DNA from 2 places in the Streptomyces sp. NPDC102274 genome. Region 1 is predicted to be linked to the other one. Evidence: riboswitches for the same ligand, from Rfam matches in the RefSeq annotation. Region 1 holds a riboswitch; the other holds the start of a gene.
The links. A riboswitch is a leader RNA that binds a small molecule or an ion and turns the genes downstream of it on or off. The one in region 1 is predicted to bind S-adenosylmethionine.
Positions count from the first base shown of each region.

Region 1 (11,022 bases):
TACGGCGATCGGCAAGTTCCTGGACTTCGCGTACGACGACAAGAACGTGATGTCCTTCGCCGGGCAGTACGACCTGCTGCCGGTCACCTACAGCGCGAACGACGCGATGGCGGCGGATCCGCAGTACGCGGACCTGCGCAAGTTCCTGGACGCGCTGCCGACTTCCGAGCTGATTCCGTACGGCAAGAACTCGTGGGCGAGCGTGAGCGAGAGCTTGAAGAAGAACATCGGTAAGGCCGTCGAGCCCGGTGCCAGCCCGTCGAACGTCCTCGGCGGGATCGCCAGGGACGCGGCGGCGGCCGAGGCCGGCGAGTAGCGTGCGGTCATATGACCGCGTCTGATCCCGCCGATCCCGCCGATTCGGCCGATTCCGCGGAGCCCTCGGGGCTGTCCGAGCGGGACCGCGCCGTACTCGCCATGGAGCGGCGCGGCTGGCCGGGGCCCGGCGCCAAGGAGCGGGCGATCAGGGAGGGGCTCGGCCTGTCGCCGACCCGCTACTACCAGCTGCTGGGCGCGCTGCTGGACGATCCGCTGGCGCTGGAGCACGACCCGGTGACGGTGAACCGGCTGCGGCGGATCAGGGACGAGAGACGCCGCCGCCGCTAGTGCGGCGACCGGCACCAGGTCCTGTCCGGCCGGACAGGGCCTAGGCCGGCCGATCTTCGTAAGCCCGCGGCGGCCCTCCGTTGGCCGGACAGGCTCTCCGCGGTGGCGGGCGCCGATAAGGTCGTGGCATGGGCAGCAACCCGTACCCCCTGCCGAAACCGGCCACCCCCGCCGGCGCCGACGGTCTGGCCGCGCTCCTCGCGCGGCCCGGCAAGTCCGTCGTCGCGCTCGACTTCGACGGCACTCTCGCCGAGATCGTCCCCGACCCCGAACAGGCCCGCGCGCATGCGCGCGCCGTCCCCGCCCTGGCCGCGCTCGCGCCGCACGTCGCGTCGGTCGCGGTCGTCACCGGCCGTCCGGCCGGGGTCGCGGTGCGGTACGGCGGCTTCGCCGGAGTGCCGGGCCTGGACCATCTCGTGGTCCTCGGCCACTACGGCGCCGAGCGCTGGGACGCCGTCTCCGGCACCGTCCGCGCCCCCGCCCCGCACGAGGGCGTCGTGGCGGTCCGTGCCGAACTCCCCGGCGTCCTCGACCGATTCGGCGCCTGGCGCGGCACCTGGATCGAGGAGAAGGGCCAGGCGGTCGCGGTGCACACCCGCCGCGCCTCCGACCCGAGGGCCGCCTTCGAGGCCCTGCGCGACCCGCTCACCGAACTGGCGGCCCGCCACGGCCTGATCGTCGAACCGGGCCGCATGGTCCTGGAGCTGCGCCCGCCCGGCATGGACAAGGGCGTGGCGCTGCTGGAGTACGTACGCGAGATCGGCGCCGAGACGGTTCTGTACGCGGGCGACGACCTGGGCGACCTCCCGGCGTACGCGGCGGTCGAGAAGCTCCGCTCGGACGGCCACCCCGGCCTGCTGATCTGCAGCGGCTCCGAAGTACCCGAACTGGCCGAGCGCGCCGACCTGCTGCTGCCGGGACCGGCGGCGCTGGCGGACTTCCTGGCGGCGCTGGCGGAGACGATGGCCTGAGAGCCCGGCAGGTGCGTCAGGCGCGCAGCGCCGTCAGCTGGTCCAGGAACCACTGCCGCGGCGGCAGCGCCGTCGCCGCCGCGGCCAGCCGCTTGGCGCGTTCCGCGCGCTCGTCGGCGGGCATGGTCAGCGCCTCGTGCAGGGCCGCCGCCGTGGCGCTGATGTCGTACGGGTTCACCACCAGCGCGTCCCCGCCCAGCTCCTCGTACGCCCCCGCCTCGCGCGACAGCACCAGCGCGCAGCCGCGCTCCGAGACGAGGGGGATCTCCTTCGCGACCAGGTTCATGCCGTCGCGGATCGGGTTGACCAGTGCCACGTCCGCCAGCCGGTAGGCGCCAAGCGAGCGGGCGAAGTCGTCCTTGACGTGGAGGACGACCGGGACCCAGCCCTCCGTGCCGAACTCGGCGTTGATCGCATCGGCCACCCGCTGGACCTCGGCGGTGTAGTCGCGGTAGACCGCCAGGTCCTGCCGGGACGGGTAGGCGAAGGCGACATGGACCACGCGTTCGCGCCATTCGGGACGGTCGGTCAGCAGCAGCCGGTAGGCGAGCAGGCCGCGCACGATGTTCTTCGACAGTTCCGTACGGTCCACCCGGACGATGGTCTTCCGCTCCTCGCCCTTGCTCGTACGGCCGATCTGCCCGCGCAGGGTCACGATCCGCTCGTCCACGTCGGGGCGGTGCGCGCGCTCGCGCAGGAAGTCGCCGTCCGCGCCCAGGCCGTGCACGCCGATCTGTGTTTTTCCCGTGCCGCCCCTCCCGCCCAGCAGCTCCGTACAGCACGCGGTGAAGGCGTCGGCCCACCGGTGCGTCAGAAAGGCCGCGCGGTCCGCGCCCAGGATGCCGCGCAGCAGCTGGCGCGCGATGTCGTCGGGCAGCAGCCGGAAGTAGTCCACCGGGGCCCAGGGCGTGTGCGAGAAGTGCCCGATCCTCAGGTCGGGGCGCAGGGCGCGCAGTATCCCGGGCACCAGCGCCAGGTGGTAGTCCTGCACCAGCACGGCCGCGCCGTCGGCCGCCTCGTCGGCCAGCGCCTCCGCGAAGGCGCGGTTGTACGTCTCGTAGGACGCCCACCGCGCGCGGAACTCCGGGCCGAAGGACGGCTCCAGCGGGGTCTGGTACAGCAGGTGGTGGACGAACCAGAGCGTGGAGTTGGCGACGTCGTTGTAGGCGTCCGCGTACACCTCGGGCGCGATGCCCAGCATCCGCACCCGTCGGCCGCCCGTGTCGGCCGTGTCGAGCCGGCCGCCCGTACGCCGTACCGCCTCGCGGTCGCCGTCCCCGAGCGCCGCGCACACCCACACCGCGTCCGCGTCCGGACCGATGGCCGACAGGCCGGAGACCAGCCCGCCGCCGCCCCGCTTGGCCTCCAGCGCGCCGTCGTCGCGCAGCGTGTACGAGACGGGGCCTCGGTTGGACGCGACGAGGACCTGGGCCCGGGAGGGCGGCTCGGTAACCATGTGCCGAAACCTAGCCCGTCACGGAAACGCTCAAACGTACGGGCGCGGCCCTGTCGTCGGCTGTGCCGACCGTCCTGCGGGCGACGCTGTCGTCAGTCCCGTCGGCCGCGCAGGGCGGCCAGCGCGACCACCCCGGCGCCGCTCAGCGCGAGCACCACCCCGCCCAGCAGCCACAGCCGCTCGGCGGCGCTCCCGGTCTCGGCCAGATGCGCGTGCACAGCGGTCAGAGGCCCGGTCAGCGTTCCAGCCACCACATGATTCATGACCATAATCGGGCAATCTAGGGAACTCGCATGATCGCATTCCGTTACGCCGCGCGTCCGGCCGTGTACTCCGCGATCTCCCGCACCGGCGGCCGTTCCTCCGTGTCCACCGCGTGCGTACGCGGCACGAAACCGTTCTCGCCGCGCTCGAACTGCGTCAGCTCCGGCCGTACCAAGTGCGCCCGGGACAGCCGCAGCTGCGCCGTACGGTAGATCGCCGCGGCCATCCGCCCCAGCGCCCGCTCGTCCTGGTGGCGGTGGATCCGTACCCCGACGTCGACCTGCCCCAGCGCGTCGAGACCCGCCATGTGCAGCGCGTCCACGAGCAGCCCCAGCTCGACGCCGTATCCGACGGGGAACGGCAGCCGCTCCAGCAGGGAGCGCCGCGCCGCGTACTCGCCGCCCAGCGGCTGGACGAAACCGGCCAGCCGGGGCCAGTGCAGATTGAGCAGCGGCCTCGCCACCAGCTCGGTCACGCGTCCGCCCTGGCCGCCCTGGCCGCCCTGGCCGGGACCCCGTTCCGCCGCGGGCTGGTGCAGCGGACGGTCGTACATCGCCTTCACGAACTGCACGTCCTGATCGGTCAGCAGAGGCCCCACGATGCCCGACACGAAATCGGCCGAAAACCGTCGCAGATCGGCGTCCACGAAGCACACGACCTCGCCGCTCGTCACCAGTAGCGACCGCCACAGCACCTCGCCCTTGCCGGGCAGTGCCGGCAGCCGCGGCAGTATCGCGTCCCGGTGCTCCACGCGCGCGCCCGCCGCCGCGGCGACCGCGGCCGTACGGTCGGTGGAACCGGAGTCGATCACCACAAGTTCATCGACGAGCGGTACCCGCTCCATCAGTTCGCGCCGGATCACGGACACGATCTCGCCGACCGTCGCCTCCTCGTTCAGCGCCGGAAGGACCACACTCACCGACGTGCCGCGCGCGGCCTTCGCCACCATCAGCCGGTCGAGCGGGCGGTCGGCCACGGACCAGGAACGCCTGGTCAGCCAGTGCTCCACCTCTTCCAGCACGGTCGGTACTCCCTGTGCGTGTGCCATGAACGTGATCCATCTCGCGGTGCGGACGACTATCTCAACCGTGCGCTCCTTCGGTTACAGTCTTGAACAACACGAATGACCACCGCATGCCGGGGGTCGTTACGTGAAAAAACGTGTCGGACCCCGGGTCCGGCTCCATAGCGCTCATCCAGAGGGACTGAGGGAACGGCCCGTTGAAGTCCCGGCAACCCTCCCGCCGACCATTCGAGGTCACGGTGGGGAAGGTGCCAATTCCGTCTCGTGGCGAAGTACGTCGCGAGGAAGATGAGGAGAAAGGGCCTCGCCTCCATGTCTGTGCAGACCGCCGTACAGAACGCCGACTCCGACGCAGCCGGCACCAACTCGGCCGCCACCGGCGCCGTCGATCTCGGACCCGCCGCCGCACTCTCGTGCCGCGAATGCGGAGAGCGCTTCGACCTCGGTCCGATTTTCGCCTGTGCCAGCTGTTTCGGGCCGCTCGAAGTGGCGTACGACCTGCCGAGCGGCACCCCCGAAGAGCTGAAGAAGCGCATCGCCGAGGGCCCGGACAACATCTGGCGCTACGCGCCGCTGCTGCCCGTCCCCGCCGATGTGGCCACGAAGCCCAGCATCAACCCCGGCTTCACCAAGCTCGTCAAGGCCGACAACCTCGCCCGTGAACTGGGCGTCACGGGCTCCCTGTACGTCAAGGACGACTCGGGCAATCCGACGCACTCCTTCAAGGACCGCGTCGTCGCCATCGCCGTCGAGGCCGCCCGCGCCTTCGGATACACCACGCTCTCCTGCTCGTCCACGGGCAATCTGGCCGGCGCCGTCGGCGCCGCCGCCGCCCGTGCCGGCTTCCGCTCCTGCGTCTTCATCCCGCACGACCTGGAGCAGGGCAAGGTCGTCATGGCGGCGGTCTACGGCGGTGAACTCGTCGGTATCGAGGGCAACTACGACGACGTCAACCGCTTCTGTTCCGAGCTGATCGGCGACCCGCTCGGCGAGGGCTGGGGCTTCGTCAACGTCAACCTGCGCCCGTACTACGGCGAGGGGTCCAAGACCCTGGCGTACGAGATCTGCGAGCAGCTCGGCTGGCGGCTGCCCGACCAGATCGTCATCCCGATCGCCTCGGGCTCGCAGCTCACGAAGATCGACAAGGGTCTCCAGGAGCTGATCAAGCTCGGCCTGGTCGAGGACAAGCCGTACAAGATCTTCGGTGCCCAGGCCGAGGGCTGCTCGCCGGTGTCCACCGCCTTCAAGGCCGGACACGACGTCGTACGGCCGCAGAAGCCGGACACCATCGCCAAGTCCCTGGCGATCGGCAACCCCGCCGACGGCCCGTACGTCCTGGACATCGCCCGCCGCACCGGCGGCGCCGTCGAGGACGTCAACGACGAACAGATCGTCGACGCGATCAAGCTGCTGGCGCGCACCGAGGGCATCTTCGCGGAGACGGCCGGGGGCGTGACCGTCGGCGTGACGAAGAAGCTGATCGAGGCCGGTGTCCTCGACCCGGCCCTCACCACCGTCGTCCTGAACACCGGCGACGGACTCAAGACGCTCGACGCCGTCGCCCCGACGACCGGCCCGACGGCGATCATCCGCCCGAGCCTGGACGCGTTCCGCGACGCCGGCCTGGCCGGCAGCTGACGACCACCACGACGTTACGGAAGACGGAAGGCAGAACACCCATGAGCGTCAACGTCCGCATCCCCACCATTCTCCGTACGTACACCGGCGGCAAGGCCGAGGTCGCCGCCGAGGGGACGACCCTCTCCGAGGTCATCCAGTCCCTGGAGGCGAGCCACCCGGGCATCGCCGCCCGCGTCCTGGACGACCAGGGCAAGCTGCGCCGCTTCGTGAACGTGTACGTGAACGACGACGACGTCCGCTTCGAGCAGGGCCTGGAGACCGCCACTCCGGCGGGCGCCGGCGTCTCGATCATCCCCGCCGTCGCCGGAGGCTGATCCCCGGGATTCCGCTGGGATTTCGCGGATTCCCCTGATTTCCCGGATTTCCCGGATTTGCTCCGCTCTGTTACTGGTACGGCCCCCTCCGCGAGAGAAGCGGAGGGGGCCGTTCTACATGGTTGAGCGCGGTACAGTATGGGAACGCCCCGCTGTCGCCCCTGCCAAAGGCATGCGAGAACGCGACAACATGGAGTGGAAGTCGGAGTGCCGTATGCGCCGTAGGTGCGCTTTGCCCGGCCCGACTTGCCCTGGAACGCAGGGAATTCATCAGTATGTGTGTTCAGCCATGCCCAGAATTCTCGTCCGATTGACCTGTTGCAGAGGGCAGTTGGGCAGATACATTCAGCCGCGGTCGACGCGTTCCGGCGTGAAGTGTGGCCCCGTGCAAGGGCCAGTAATAGGGGAGTTAGGCATGGCTCAGGGCACCGTCAAGTGGTTCAACGCGGAGAAGGGCTACGGCTTCATCGCGGTAGACGGTGGTGCGGATGTTTTCGTCCACTACAGCGCGATCCAGATGGACGGTTACCGCACCCTTGAAGAAGGTCAGCGAGTGGAGTTCGAGATCTCGCAGGGCCAGAAGGGTCCGCAGGCGGACATGGTCAAGCTCGCCGTCTGATCCCGGCGCGATCGGCCACCGACGCACTGACGTACGTACTCACGCCGAAGGGTCCGCATCCCGAACAGGGGATGCGGACCCTTCGCGCGTTCCGGAGGAGGCCGGCCGCGGGAGGCTGTCCGGAGGCGCTGACAGGAGGGGTTGAAGGGGCCGCGGTGTACTGGCGGAGCTTGCACTCTCGGGGGCCGAGTGCTAATCATTGGCGTTAGCACTCTGCAAGTGAGAGTGACAACTTAAGGACCGGGTCGGTGAGGCCCGAAGAGCCGGTGGGGTAAGGAACCACACGGCTCTCAGGCCGTCCGTCGCGGGCGCCAGCACGGTCCGGAGCAATCCTTCCCCAAGCTCTCAACTGCGTTCGAGCAGGGGAGACCCCATCCGTCCGGGAGGACCACTTCACATGGCCAAGATCATCGCGTTCGACGAGGAGGCACGGCGCGGTCTCGAGCGCGGGATGAACCAGCTCGCCGACGCCGTCAAGGTCACCCTTGGCCCCAAGGGCCGAAACGTCGTCCTCGAGAAGAAGTGGGGCGCCCCCACGATCACCAACGATGGTGTGTCCATCGCCAAGGAGATCGAGCTCGAGGACCCGTACGAGAAGATCGGCGCCGAGCTGGTCAAGGAAGTCGCCAAGAAGACGGACGACGTCGCCGGTGACGGTACGACCACCGCCACGGTGCTCGCCCAGGCGCTGGTCCGCGAGGGCCTGCGCAACGTGGCCGCCGGCGCCAACCCGATGGCCCTCAAGCGCGGTATCGAGAAGGCCGTCGAGGCCGTCTCCGGTGCCCTGCTGGAGCAGGCCAAGGACGTGGAGACGAAGGAGCAGATCGCTTCGACCGCCTCCATCTCCGCCGCTGACACCCAGATCGGCGAGCTGATCGCCGAGGCGATGGACAAGGTCGGCAAGGAAGGCGTCATCACCGTCGAGGAGTCGCAGACCTTCGGTCTTGAGCTTGAGCTCACCGAGGGCATGCGCTTCGACAAGGGCTACATCTCGGCGTACTTCGCCACCGACATGGAGCGTATGGAGTCGTCCCTGGACGACCCGTACCTCCTGATCGTCAACTCCAAGATCGGCAACGTGAAGGACCTCCTTCCGCTGCTGGAGAAGGTCATGCAGTCGGGCAAGCCCCTGCTGATCATCGCGGAGGACGTCGAGGGCGAGGCGCTGTCGACCCTGGTCGTCAACAAGATCCGTGGCACCTTCAAGTCCGTCGCCGTCAAGGCCCCGGGCTTCGGTGACCGCCGCAAGGCGATGCTCAACGACATCGCCATCCTCACCGGCGGTACGGTCATCTCCGAGGAGGTCGGCCTCAAGCTGGAGAACGCCGGCCTGGACCTGCTGGGCCGCGCCCGCAAGGTCGTCATCACCAAGGACGAGACCACCATCGTCGACGGTGCCGGTGACAGCGACCAGGTCGCCGGCCGGGTCAACCAGATCCGCGCCGAGATCGAGAACAGCGACTCGGACTACGACCGCGAGAAGCTCCAGGAGCGCCTCGCGAAGCTGGCCGGCGGCGTGGCCGTCATCAAGGCCGGCGCCGCGACCGAGGTCGAGCTCAAGGAGCGCAAGCACCGCATCGAGGACGCGGTGCGCAACGCCAAGGCCGCCGTCGAGGAGGGCATCGTCGCCGGTGGTGGCGTGGCTCTGCTCCAGGCTTCCTCGGTCTTCGAGAAGCTTGAGCTCACGGGCGACGAGGCCACCGGTGCCGCGATCGTCAAGCTCGCGCTGGAGGCTCCGCTCAAGCAGATCGCCGTCAACGGTGGTCTTGAGGGCGGCGTGGTCGTGGAGAAGGTCCGCAACCTGACGGTGGGTCACGGCTTGAACGCCGCGACCGGCGAGTACGTCGACATGATCGCCGAGGGCATCATCGACCCCGCGAAGGTGACGCGCTCTGCCCTGCAGAACGCTGCCTCCATCGCGGCGCTGTTCCTCACCACCGAGGCTGTCATCGCTGACAAGCCGGAGAAGGCCGGCGCGGCCCCGGCCGGCGGCGGTATGCCGGGCGGTGACATGGACTTCTGAGCCTGACGGCTCGGACCCGGTCCATGGTCCTGATGTGACCGAGGGCGGTACCCCTGTTGCGGGGGTGCCGCCCTCGGGCGTTTTCCGGTGGCTTCGTCAGCGGGTGTAGTCCTTGAGCTTCTCGGTTTCGAGGGTGATGGAGACAGGGTGAGGGAGCTTGACCGTGGCGCCGTACGCGTGTGAGGCGCGGCTCTGGTACTCGCCCTTGTACGGGTCGGTGTAGACGACCAGCTTTTCGGCGTCCCGGTCGACAAGGAGATAGACGGGGATGCCGGTCGCGGCGTAACCGTCGCGCTTCTCGACGCGGTCACGGAGGTCCGTGTCGCGGTCGTGGGAAGTGACCTCGACCGTCATGAGGACGCCATCGGCAGGCGCCCACTCGCCATGACCCACGAAGTGGTCGAGGGGCGCGAGGGCTCCGTCTGGCCGGGCGCGGCCATTACGGTACGTCTCGACCTTCAGGCCCTGCTCCGGATACAGCGCCAGTTCAGGGCGCTGCTGCATGCACTGCCTCAGGAGCCACATGACGATGGCTCCGTGATCGCCGTCGGGCACCGGCTTGACCTCTAGCTTTCCGTTGATGAATTCGAGTCGCACGGTCTCGGGCGCGCCCCGTTCGAGTTCTTCGAATTCCTCGACCTGCATCTGCGGCCTGGCCTGGCGGCTTGAGCTGGGGGTCATGGTGTCGCCTCCTCCCCTCCATGGTGCCCCGGCTCTATGGCGGCGGATCGACTGGAGGGTCATGTACGGGTCCTTTCGGGTGGGCGCGTCGCCGCCGCGCGGGCCTCGGCCACGCGGGCGCGGACCTGGGTGGGGGAGAGCCGGGAAGCAGGGGATACGGGGACGGGCTCACCCCGGCACGGGCCGCACTCGCCGTCGCTGAGCGCTTCGGGGCGGCCGGGGGCGCCGCACTTCGCGCACTCCAGGACGCGCAGCGGCGGGCGTGGCGCGCGGATCCGCTCCGGTGGGAGCTTGGACGTCAGCCGTACGCGGGCGATCGCCGCCGGGTGGTGGACGTCAGCGGGGAGTCCGGAGGTGAGGGCACGCAGGATGTCCCTCTCGGTGGTGCCCCGTTCGAACCACGGCGTGGTCAGCGGCTCCAGCGCCGCGCAGTCGGCGGCCGACAGCGACATCATCGGCGCGCTGCGACCGAGCGCGGCGAGCAGGATGAAGGCGCGGGAACGCGTCGGCGGGTGTGAGGTGTTGGCCCGTGCGTCCGCCGTGGCCAGATCGCCGGAGACGAACGCCGCCCACCAGTCGTTGCCCCGCGCGGTACGGGAGAACCACGTACGCGTCACCCAGCGCATGCCGTCCCGCCCGGAGAGGTGTTCCTTGCCACGCCGCAGATGCCGGCCACCTGGAGCCGGCGGAGCGCGGTACGCAGGGCGCACTGCCCGTACGGCAGCACCTTCGCGAGGGCCTTCACCGAGATGTCTGTCCCCTCGGGCAGCCGGTCGATGAACGCGGCGACGGCGGCCTCGCGCGGCGGCAGCCGCGCGAAGTCGTCACTGCTGCGGGCCTTTTGGCCGGGCGTCGAACGCTTGCCGTAGCCGGGGACCGCCATCGGGGGAGATGTGGGTGAAGCGGGTGAGGCCGCATGCGTCTCGGGCACGGCGGCACTAAGCTGGCTCTCAGCCATGGGATCGGGTCCTAACCCGTCGATCTTGTTGGTCAAGCCCTCGCAGGTGTTGCTAGCACCGGCGGGGGCTGTTTTGTGCGTTGAGGGGCACGCTAGAGCGTCGCGACCCTGCGTGGCAAGTCGGTCACTGAAAGTCAACTCCCCAGGCGGGGAGGGTGGGTGGGTCAAGGCCCTCCGCCCCATCCCTGGAAAGAGGGCTCGGATCCCGAGGCTTGAGCCCCGGGCGCTCGCGGGGCGGCCGGGACGAGCGGGCGGAATGGTGCCGTGCGGAACGCTGCCTCCATCGCGGCGCTGTTCCTCACCACCGAGGCTGTCATCGCTGACAAGCCGGAGAAGGCCGGCGCGGCCCCGGCCGGCGGCGGTATGCCGGGCGGTGACATGGACTTCTGAGCCAGACGGCTCGGACCCGGTCCATGGTCCTGATGTGACCGAGGGCGGTACCCCTGTTGCGGGGGTGCCGCCCTC
Region 1 covers NZ_JBIWLW010000022.1:3,012-14,033, reverse strand. Annotated here, with positions in the region: gene ACIRQP_RS26465 (extracellular solute-binding protein) at 1-316, shown strand, start outside; gene ACIRQP_RS26460 (DUF3263 domain-containing protein) at 328-606, shown strand; gene otsB (trehalose-phosphatase) at 735-1,577, shown strand; gene ACIRQP_RS26450 (trehalose-6-phosphate synthase) at 1,594-3,033, opposite strand; gene ACIRQP_RS26445 (hypothetical protein) at 3,126-3,296, opposite strand; gene ACIRQP_RS26440 (glucosyl-3-phosphoglycerate synthase) at 3,341-4,318, opposite strand; SAM riboswitch class I at 4,487-4,616, shown strand; gene thrC (threonine synthase) at 4,634-5,959, shown strand; gene ACIRQP_RS26430 (ubiquitin-like small modifier protein 1) at 6,001-6,276, shown strand; gene ACIRQP_RS26425 (cold-shock protein) at 6,692-6,895, shown strand; gene groL (chaperonin GroEL) at 7,293-8,918, shown strand; gene ACIRQP_RS26415 (Uma2 family endonuclease) at 9,015-9,599, opposite strand; partial or broken gene ACIRQP_RS26410 (hypothetical protein) at 9,659-10,557, opposite strand; gene ACIRQP_RS26405 (hypothetical protein) at 10,822-10,947, shown strand.

Region 2 (11,022 bases), on a different contig from region 1:
ACCTGCCAGCTCGGCGTCTTCGCCGCCGAGCGGGGTGACGTGAAGAAGCTCCGCACCTGGTTCGTGATCACCTTCGTGATGGGTGCGATCTTCATCGGCGGTCAGGTCTTCGAGTACACCGAGCTGGTCAAGAAGGACGGCATCTCGCTGTCCTCGGACCCGTACGGCTCGGTGTTCTATCTGACCACCGGCTTCCACGGTCTGCATGTGACGGGGGGGTTGATCGCGTTCCTGTTCGTCCTGGGCAGGACGTACGCGGCCAAGAGATTCACCCACGAGCAGGCAACCGCCGCCATCGTCGTGTCCTATTACTGGCACTTCGTCGATGTCGTCTGGATCGGCCTTTTCGCCACGATCTACTTGATCAAGTAGCCGGGCACGGCGCCCGAGCGCACACAGTCCAGAAGCACCGACGCTGAAGATCCTGACACCGGGGTAATCCGTGAAAAAGCTCTCCGCACGACGACGCCATCCGCTGGCGGCGGTCGTCGTCCTACTCCTCGCGCTGGCGGCCACCGGGGGGCTGTACACCGCGTTCGCGCCCGCGGGCACGGCACAGGCTGACGAAACCGCCCAGTCCCTCGCCATCGAGGAGGGCAAGAAGCTCTACTCCGTCGGCTGCGCCAGCTGCCACGGAGTCGGCGGTCAGGGATCCTCTGACGGCCCGAGCCTGGTCGGCGTCGGCTCCGCCGCCGTGGACTTCCAGGTCGGCACCGGCCGCATGCCGGCCATGGGGCCCGGCGCGCAGGTGCCGAAGAAGAAGGTCATCTATTCGCAGAAGGAGATCGATCAGCTCGCCGCGTATGTCGCGTCCCTCGGCGCCGGCCCGATCACGCCGACCGCGAAGCAGTACAGCCCGGCCGGTGCGGACATCGCCAAGGGTGGCGATCTGTTCCGTACCAACTGCACCCAGTGCCACAACTTCACCGGCGAGGGTGGCGCGCTGACAAATGGCAAGACCGCGCCGTCGCTTGAGGGCGTGGATCCGAAGCACATCTACGAGGCCATGCAGACCGGCCCGCAGAGCATGCCGTCCTTCCCCGACTCCACGATGCCGGAGCAGCAGAAGAGAGAGATCATCGCCTACGTCAAGGCGGTGAACGGTGAGGAGTCCGAGAGCCCCGGCGGTCTGAAGCTGGGCGGCCTCGGCCCCGTCAGCGAAGGACTCTTCGGCTGGATCTTCGGTCTGGGTGCTTTGATCGCAGTCGCCGTCTGGGTCGCGGCCCACACCGCTAAGGCCAAGAAGTCATGAGTAGCCAAGAAGAGATTCCAGAGAAGAACCTGCCGAGCGAGCAGGGGGCCGCGCACGGCGCGGTGGCGCGTACGGACGATCCGTTCGCCGACCCGGGACTGCCGGCCCACCGGCCGCGCGTGCAGGACATCGACGAGCGGGCGGCCAAGCGGTCCGAGCGCTCGGTCGCCCTGCTGTTCCTGCTGTCGATGGTCGCGACCGTCGCCTTCATCGCCTCGTACGTGGCGTTCCCGGTCGACAAGATCGTCTTCATCTTCCCGTTCGGCCACATCAGCATCCTGAACTTCTCGCTGGGCGTGACCCTGGGCATCGCGCTCTTCTGCATCGGCGCCGGCGCGGTCCACTGGGCGCGCACGCTGATGTCGGACGTGGAGACCGCCGACGACCGCCACCCGATCGAGGCGACGCCCGAGGTCAAGGCGAAGGTCCTGGAGGACTTCGCGGCGGGTGCGGCGGAGTCTGGCTTCGGTCGGCGCAAGCTGATCCGCAGCACGATGTTCGGCGCGCTGGCGCTGGTGCCGCTCTCCGGCGTGGTGCTCCTGCGCGACCTGGGCCCGCTGCCCGAGAAGAAGCTCCGCTCCACGCTGTGGCGCAAGGGCAAAGAGCTCATCAACATGAACACCAATGAGCCGCTGCGTCCCGAGGACGTCGTCGTGGGTTCACTGACCTTCGCCATGCCCGAGGGTCTCGACGAGCACAGCGAAGACTTCCAGAAGCAGATCGCCAAGGCGGCTCTGATGATCGTCCGGATCCAGCCGGACGAGATCAAGGACAAGCGCGAGCTCGAATGGTCCCACCAGGGGATCGTGGCGTACTCGAAGATCTGTACCCATGTCGGCTGCCCGATCAGCCTGTACGAGCAGCAGACGCACCATGTGCTGTGCCCGTGCCACCAGTCCACCTTCGACCTCTCCGACGGCGCCCGCGTCATCTTCGGCCCGGCCGGTCACCCCCTTCCGCAGCTGCGTATCGGTGTGAACGCTGAGGGCAACCTCGAAGCGCTCGGCGACTTCGACGAGCCCGTCGGCCCTGCCTTCTGGGAGCGCGGATGAGTACCGCTGACGACAAGAACCGCAAGGCACCCGCGGGCGAGCGGGTCGCCGACTGGGCGGACGGCCGGCTGGGCATCTACAGCCTGGCCAAGACCAACATGCGGAAGATTTTCCCGGACCACTGGTCCTTCATGCTCGGTGAGATCGCCCTCTACAGCTTCATCGTCATCATCCTCACGGGTGTGTATCTGACGCTGTTCTTCCACCCGTCGATGAACGAGGTGGAGTACCACGGCGGCTACGTCCCGCTCCAGGGCGTGATGATGTCGGAGGCGTTCGCCTCCACGCTGGACATCAGCTTCGACGTCCGCGGCGGTCTGCTGATCCGGCAGATCCACCACTGGGCCGCGCTGATCTTCCTCGCGGCCATGCTGGTCCACATGATGCGCGTCTTCTTCACGGGCGCGTTCCGCAAGCCGCGCGAGATCAACTGGCTGTTCGGCTTCCTGCTGTTCGTCCTGGGCATGTTCACCGGGTTCACCGGTTATTCGCTCCCGGACGACCTGCTCTCCGGCACCGGTGTCCGGTTCATGCAGGGCGCCATCCTGTCGGTGCCGGTCGTCGGAACGTATCTGTCGATGTTCCTGTTCGGCGGGGAGTTCCCCGGCGGCGACTTCGTGGCCCGGTTCTACTCGGTCCACATCCTGTTGCTGCCCGGCATCATGCTCGGCCTCGTGGTGGCCCACCTGATCCTGGTCTTCTACCACAAGCACACGCAGTTCGCGGGCCCCGGCCGTACGAACAAGAACGTCGTGGGCATGCCGCTGCTGCCGGTCTACATGGCGAAGGCGGGCGGTTTCTTCTTCCTGGTCTTCGGTGTGATCGTGATCGTCTCCGGGATCGCCACGATCAACCCGATCTGGGCCATCGGCCCGTACCGTCCCGACCAGGTGTCCACCGGCGCCCAGCCCGACTGGTACATGGGCTTCTCCGAGGGACTCATCCGTGTGATGCCCGGCTGGGAGATCGACTTCGCCGGACACACCCTGGTCCTGGGTGTCTTCATCCCGCTGGTGATCTTCCCGTTGGTGCTGGTCGCGATCGCGGTCTATCCGTTCGTCGAGTCCTGGGTCACCGGTGACAAGCGCGAGCACCACATCCTGGACCGCCCGCGCAACGCACCGACCCGTACGGGATTCGGTGTGGCCTGGCTGACCTGGTACTTCGTACTGCTCGTGGGTGGCGGTAACGACCTGTGGGCGACGCACTTCCATCTGTCGATCAACGCGATCACCTGGTTCGTCCGGATCGCCTTCTTTGTCGCACCGGTCGTCGCCTTCGTCGTCACCAAGCGGATCTGTATGGGTCTCCAGCGGCGCGACGCCGAGAAGGTGCTGCACGGACGCGAGTCCGGTGTCATCAAGCGGCTGCCGCACGGTGAGTTCATCGAGGTCCACGTCCCGCTGGAGCAGGGAGCCCTGCACAAGCTCACCGCGCACGAGCAGTACAAGCCGGCCGAGATCGGCCCCACGGTCGACGAGAACGGCGTGGAGCGCAAGGTGGGCCCCGGCGAGAAGGTCCGCTCGAAACTGAGCAAGGGCTACTACGGCGAAGGCAACCAGATTCCCAAGCCCACCGCCGAGGAGTACAAGGAGATCACCAGCGGCCACGGCCACCACTGATCCCGCCCGGCCTCACCAGGTCGCCACCACCGAGGGCCCCGGCCCGGTCTCCCGCGAGGGAACCGGCCGGGGCCCTCGGCGTACGTCCTGTTCCGGAGTACGGGCATCCGCCCTGCGGGCCGGTACGCGCCGATAGGCTGGCCACAGGCCGCACACAAGGCCCACGCGTCGGACCCGGACACCCAGGAGCGAGCATGAGCGCTGTGACCCCCGTCGGAGGCGACACCGCGGCGGCCCGCACCTGGCCGGGCGTACTGAACGCACTGCTGAGCGGCGCCGACCAGAGCGCGGACGCCACCGCCTGGGCGATGGACCGGATCATGAGCGGCGAGGCCACCGACGCCCAGATCGCCGGCTTCGCCGTCGCCCTGCGGGCCAAGGGCGAGACGGTCGCGGAGATCAGCGGCCTCGTACGCGCGATGTACGCGCACGCCAACCTGATCGAGGTGCCCGGCCGGACCGTCGACATCGTCGGCACCGGCGGCGACGGCGCCAAAACCGTCAATATCTCGACCATGTCGTCGATCGTGGTCGCCGGCACCGGCGCGAAAGTCGTCAAGCACGGCAACCGCGCCGCGTCCTCCGCGAGCGGAGCCTCCGACGTACTGGAGAAGCTCGGCGTCAACCTGGAACTGACCCCGCAGCGGGTCGCCGAGGTCGCCGAGGAAGCGGGGATCACCTTCTGCTTCGCGGTGAAGTTCCACCCCGCCCTGCGTCATGTGGCCGCCGCGCGAGGCGAGTTGGGCATCCGCACCACCTTCAACTTCCTGGGCCCCCTCACCAACCCGGCGAAGGTCCGCGCGCAGGCGACGGGCGTCGCCGACGCTCGGATGGCGCCGATCATCGCGGGCGTACTGGCCGAGCGCGGCTCCTCCGCGCTGGTCTTCCGCGGCGACGACGGCCTCGACGAGCTGACCACCACCGCGACGTCGCGGGTATGGGTCGTCCGGGACGGCAAGGTGACCGAGGAGGCGTTCGACCCGCGGGACGTGGGCCTGGAGCTGGTGCCCGTGGAGGCGCTGCGGGGCGCGGACGCCTCGTACAACGCGGATGTCGCGCGGCGGCTGCTGGCGGGGGAGACGGGGCCGGTGCGGGACGCGGTGGTGCTGAACTCGGCGGCGGCGCTGGTGGCGCTGGATCCGACGGGGGAGTCGCTGGCGGCGCAGTTGTCGGCGGGGATGGAGAGAGCGGCGGAGTCGATCGACTCGGGCGAAGCGGGGCGGGCTCTCGCCCGCTGGATCGCGTCGTCGCAGTCGTAGCGTTTCGCCTTCCGGCGGGGGCCGTTGTCCGGGGTGCGGTGCGATTTGGGTTGGGCCGGTTTCCGGGTGCGGGTTGTCGCCGGGTGTCGCTCCGGGGCTCGCGCCCTGGACGGCATGCTGTGCTTTTCCGGGGGACACCCCGGACCCCCGTACGGTGCGACTCTGGCCACAGTCGGGGCACGGGCGGTCGCGCGCCACACATCACGCTTTAGTGTCCCGGACACGACCCCTGCGCGCCCCCCTTCACCGCCCGCACAAACGGCCCGGCCGTGCGCGGGGCGGCAGCCACAGGGCGGCGAGTGGCGGAGTCCACCGGGCCGCATCCACACCCCCACCCCGCAGCTCCCTCCAGGTCGCGGGGTGCGGGGGCCCATCGGTACCAGCCACAACGACCGCACCCCGGCGCCCCTCGCCGCCACCCCTATGGCATACTCCTCGGCAAGGTCATGAGTGACAGCGATTAAGGCCCCGGCTCGCTGTCCGGCAACCCTCCGTCCGTGGCGGGGTGCCCCGGGTGAAGACCAGGCCGTAGGCAGCGAGGTCTGCGGCAAGCGCGGATCCCTGCCACCTTTGGGGTCCTGGTCCTCAAGGGAGCAGTCTCGTGAGCAAGCGAATGCGTTAGGGCTTTCACGCCCCTCTTCAACACACCTCCGCACGGCGACTCCGTGCGTCGAGGCACACCCCGCCAGCACCGCGGCACAGCCGCGCACCGCGGGGACTTGAAGCCGTTCCGACTTGTCCCGCCGGGAGATATCGCCATGTCCGCACGCCCGAACGCCGCCGTCACCACGACCCCCTCCGACGATCCCGCCTGCGCCGCGCCGCTGCCGGTGCTCGGGCGTGAGGTGACCGTCCCGCTCGTCACCGGCGGCGAGGTCACCTACGCCGCGCTCGACTACGCGGCCAGCGCCCCCGCCCTTCAGCGCGTGTGGGACGCCGTCGCCGCGTACGCCCCGTACTACGGCAGTGTCCACCGGGGTGCCGGTTATCTCTCGCAGCTTTCCACGGATCTGTTCGAGAACAGCCGCCGCACGGTCGCGGAGTTCCTCGGTTGCCGCCCCGGCGACCAGGTCGTCTTCACCCGCTCGACCACCGACTCGCTCAATCTGCTGGCGGCCGTGGTCCCCGCGGAGTGCGAGGTGTTCGTGTTCGAGACCGAGCACCACGCGTCCCTGCTGCCCTGGCGGGACGCGCGGGTGACCTATCTGAACGCTCCTCGGACGCCGGGCGAGGCCGTCGCGACGCTGGAGCGGGCGCTCGCCGGGCGCGGGTCCGAGGGGCCGGCGCTGGTCTGTGTGACCGGTGCGTCCAATGTGACCGGTGAGCTGTGGCCCGTACGGGAGTTGGCCGCCGCCGCACACGCGGGGGGCGCCCGTATCGTGCTGGACGCCGCTCAGCTCGCGCCGCACCACCCCGTGGACATCGCCGAGCTGGATGTCGACTGGGTGGCCTTCTCCGGGCACAAGCTGTACGCGCCGTTCGGTTCCGGGGTGCTCGCGGGGCGGGCCGACTGGCTCCGGGACGCGGAGCCGTATCTCGCCGGGGGTGGCGCCAGCCGCAAGGTGGCGCGTCGGGCCGACGGCGGGGTGGATGTCGAGTGGCACACCACGGCGGCCCGTCATGAGGCCGGTTCGCCCAATGTCATCGGGGTGTACGCGATCGCCTCGGCCTGCAAGACGCTCACGGACGCCGGGTTCGACGCGCTGGTGGCGCGCGAGCAGCGGCTCGTGGCGCGGGTGCGGGAGGGGCTGGCCGGGGTGCCCGAGGTGAAGGTGCTCTCGCTGTTCGGCGAGGACGCGCCGCGGGTCGGAGTGCTCTCGTTCGTGGTCGAGGGGTGGAACAGCTCGCACTTCGCCGCCGCGCTCTCCGCGGAGTACGGCATCGGCGTACGGGACGGGCTCTTCTGCGCCCACCCGCTGGTGCGGACGCTGCTGGACAGCGACCCGCAGGACCCGGGGGAGTGCGGTGCCCCGGAGGCCGAGCCGGGTGAGCGGTCGCTCAACGCGATCCGGGTCAGCTTCGGCGCCGGGACGCCGGACGAGCATGTTGACCGGTTCGTGCGGGCCGTGCGGGAGCTGGTGACCGACGGCGCGCGGTGGAACTACCGTACGGAGGACGGCCGCTGCGTCCCCGACCGCGGCTGACCGTCAGGCCGCGACGGGCGACTTCGGCCGGGATCTTGCCGCGTACGGTCTGGTGGTCGAGCGCGCCCTCGGCGGTGATCACCAGATCGGCGCGGGCCGGCCGGGCGTCGAGGTCGAGCCGGTCGAGCATCCCGTTGAAGGTCTCGGCGAGCGCCGCGATGTCGTCCCGGCCCTTGACGGGGATGCGGCGGGTGAGGTCCTGCTCGGTGAGTTGTGCCGCGGTGATCCGTACGACCCGTACGGGCGCGAGTATGCGGCCCGCGACTGCCCAGCCGATGCCGGTCGTCAGCAGCAGCGCCACCCCCGAGATGGCCAGCAGCGTACGGAACGTCTCGTCCGCGACGGCCCGTTCCCGGTCCGCGTGGAAGGCGACGACGCAGGCGCCGGGCGCCGTGTCGCCGGCGGGGGCGATCTCCACTTTCGCCCAGCGCGGCTCGCCCCGCGGGCGGTGCAGGGTGCCGGAGGCCGCCTCGGAGGCGAAGATCCGGGTCAGCGCGTCGTCGTCCCGCCACAGGGCGGTCCGCTCGGGGAGGTCGCGGCGCTGCCGGATCACCTGCGGTTTGGGCACGGCGGCCCGGATCAGGCTCGCCGGCGCCGGCGCCGGAACCGGCGGGAGACGGGGCCCTACGCGTCGAGTCCGATGGCGAAGGCGGCTTCGAGGTCGTGCTGGGAGTACGTACGGAACGCCACATGCGTGTCCGTGGCCTCGACGCCCTCGATCTTGCTGATCCGGCCGGGGATCACATCCGCCAGATCGTCGTGCTTGGAGACCCGGACCATGGCGATCAGGTCGTACGTACCGGTGACCGAGAAGACCTCGCTGACGCTGTCGAGGGCGGCGATCGACTCCGCGATCTCGGGGATCCGGTCGACGCTGGTCTTGATGAGCACGATCGCGGTGATCACGGTTGGCGTTCTCCCTCGGTGGCCGCGGTTTGGTCTTTCACTCTATCGGTACGCCAGTACCGCACCCAGGTGTAGAGGAAGCCCGTGCCGAACCCCACCACATGCGCGAGATAGGCGACCCCGGGACCGGCCTCCGCGCCCTGTGCCGCCGCCCACTGGAGCGCGAACCAGAAGATCAGCACCATCCAGGCGGGGAAGCGCAGCGGCAGGAAGAGCAGAAACGGGAAGAGGCTGGTGACCCGGGCTCTGGGGAAGAGGTAGAGGAAGGCGCCGAGCACCCCTGAGATCGCGCCCGAGGCCCCCACCAGCGTCTGGTCCGAGTCGGCGTTGGCCGCCGCGTACACGAACAGCGCGAAGTAGCCGACGGCGAGATAGAAGAGCGCGAACCGCGCCCGGCCCATCCGCTCCTCGGCCATCGCCCCGAAGACATACAGGAAGAGCATGTTCCCCAGCAGATGCAGCCAGCTGCCGTGGACGAAGAGCGCGGTGAGCGGGGTGAGCAGGGCGTGCGGGGTGCCGCGCAGCAGATTGACCGGGATGACGCCCCACCGTTCGAAATACGCGCTCTGGGTCGCGAGGAGCGTGTCCCCCTTCCCGTACCCCGGATTGAACCCCGACAGCGGGCTGACCAGGAAGACCAGACAGCAGAGGCCGATGAGTCCGTAGGTCACCACTGGGCCGCCGGCCGCCGTCCGCCACTTGATCATGGACAGAGCATTGCGTACCGGGACCCACTGGTACAGAGCGCCTCGCCGCCCCCTGCAGGGGCCGCCAGGCCGTAGGGTTGCTGGCATCACCTACGTGTTTCTGGATATCCGCGTTTCGACGGCGCACCGCGGGACACCGCACCGAGGATCGACGGAATCGACGGAATCGACGAAAAGAGGACGGCGACGATGACGACGGTTCCCCGGCCGACGGCCGCTACCCGGTGGCGCTGCACGCTGTGCGGCAATCTCACGCGCTTCGATGTGACCCGCTCCGCGAAGACCGTCGAGTACGTCCATCTGGACCTGGCAGGGGAGCCGAAGGTCGAGGAGCGCGAGGTGGTCAGTGAGACCATCGAGTCGGTGCGGTGCCGTTGGTGCAACGCCGTGGACCAGATCGAACTGGTGGACAGGCCGGGGGCCGGTTCCTGACGGAGCCGCCCGAAAGGGGTAGATGGGGTGACGGATCGTGGAGCAGCCCGCGAGCGGTGCTGAGCCGTCCGGTGCGGCCGGCGGTGACGCCGCGGAGGCGCTCGACCGCCCGCTCCCGGACGGAGTACGGCGCCGCGTCGTCGCGCTGGTCTCCGACGCCTTCGGCGGGCTGACCGTCACCGAACTCCCCGCGCCATTGCGGCAGTACGCCCGGTTCACCCCGAACAGACGGGCGAAGTTCGCGGGAAACGCGATGGCCGCCGCCCTGGAGAGCGACCCGGTGTTCCGGCAGCGGATCGGGGAGCGCATCGGCCAGTCCCAGCCCGAACTGGCCGCGGCCCTGGAGGCGGGCTCGCCGCCCGCCGCCGCCGATCCCGTCGATGTCGCCGCCGCCGCGTATGTCCTCAGACCCCCGGGGTGGGTGAAGCTGGTGGCCGCCGCGGGCGAGGAGGCCCAGCGGGCGGACGCCGAGCGGGCCGGCGTGGAGACCCGGCGCGAGCTGGAGCGGCTCCGTGAGGAGCTGGCCGTCGCCAGGGCCCTGACGAAGAGCGAGACCGAACGGCTGCGTACGGAGCTGGAGGCGGCCCGCAAGGAGACCGAATCGCTCCATCGCAAGCTGCGCAGCGCCCAGAGCGATGTGAAGCGGGGCGAGGCCGCGCTGCGCCGCGCGAACGCGGAGTCCGAGGCGTTCCGGGCCGAGTCCGCGGCGCAGGTGTCCGCCGCGGAGAGTGAGACGCGCCGGATCAGGGCGCGTCTCGGTGAGGCGGAGGCGGCCGTCGAGGCGAGCCGCCGGGCCGCCCGTGAGGGCCGCTCGGTGGAGGACATGCGGCTGCGGCTGCTGCTGGACACGGTGCTGGAGTCGGCGCAGGGGCTGCGGCGCGAGCTGGCGCTGCCGCCCGCTGCCGCCCGCCCCGCGGACACGGTCGACGCGGTCGAGCCCGGCCGTATGTCTCCCAAGGATGTGGCGGCCCGCGCGCTCTCCGAGACCGATCCCGCGCTGCTCGACCAGCTGCTCGCGCTGCCGCAGGCGCATCTGATCGTGGACGGCTACAACGTCACCAAGACCGGCTATCCGACGATGCCGCTGGAGAAGCAGCGGCTGCGGCTGCTGGGCGGGCTGGCCATGCTCGCGGCGCAGACGGGCGCGGAGATGACCTGTGTCTTCGACGGCGCCGAGCTGGCGGCGCCGGTGCTGCTCGCCCCGCCGCGCGGGGTGCGGGTGCTGTTCTCCAAAGCGGGCGTGACGGCGGACGAGTTGATCCGCCAGCTCGTCAGGGCCGAGCCGCCCGGCCGGCCCGTGGTCGTGGTCTCCACCGACCGGGAGGTCGCGGACGGGGTCGCCAGGGCCGGTGCCCGACCGGTCGCCTCCGCCTTGCTGCTGAAGCGGCTTTCGCGCGCCTGATCCCTCTTGTGACGCTGGTCAACTCGTGCGAACAATGACCGAATTGATCGCCTGTTGTCGCAGCGCAGCGTCAAATGTCCATGACTGCCTGTGTGGTGTCTGTAAATTATGTGCGTCCTGACGGACTTTTTCCTTGGAAGGATTTGAACTGATCACGAGAAGGTCACTAAGGTCAGGCCTCGAACCTTCGCGCGGTTGATCATCCATCCGGGGTGGCAGCGAAGGAACCGCCGATTTCGTGCAGTT
Region 2 covers NZ_JBIWLW010000001.1:370,330-381,351, reverse strand. Annotated here, with positions in the region: gene ACIRQP_RS01740 (heme-copper oxidase subunit III) at 1-372, shown strand, start outside; gene ACIRQP_RS01735 (c-type cytochrome) at 443-1,252, shown strand; gene ACIRQP_RS01730 (Rieske 2Fe-2S domain-containing protein) at 1,249-2,304, shown strand; gene ACIRQP_RS01725 (cytochrome bc complex cytochrome b subunit) at 2,301-3,926, shown strand; gene trpD (anthranilate phosphoribosyltransferase) at 4,121-5,185, shown strand; SAM riboswitch class IV at 5,628-5,745, shown strand; gene ACIRQP_RS01715 (aminotransferase class V-fold PLP-dependent enzyme) at 5,944-7,329, shown strand; partial or broken gene ACIRQP_RS01710 (HAMP domain-containing protein) at 7,340-7,837, opposite strand; gene ACIRQP_RS01705 (Lrp/AsnC family transcriptional regulator) at 7,954-8,235, opposite strand; gene ACIRQP_RS01700 (rhomboid family intramembrane serine protease) at 8,232-8,942, opposite strand; gene ACIRQP_RS01695 (hypothetical protein) at 9,132-9,374, shown strand; gene ACIRQP_RS01690 (NYN domain-containing protein) at 9,412-10,776, shown strand.
Region 2: linked by a shared signal. The riboswitch ahead of ACIRQP_RS01715 (aminotransferase class V-fold PLP-dependent enzyme) and the one ahead of thrC (threonine synthase) in region 1 are both predicted to bind S-adenosylmethionine.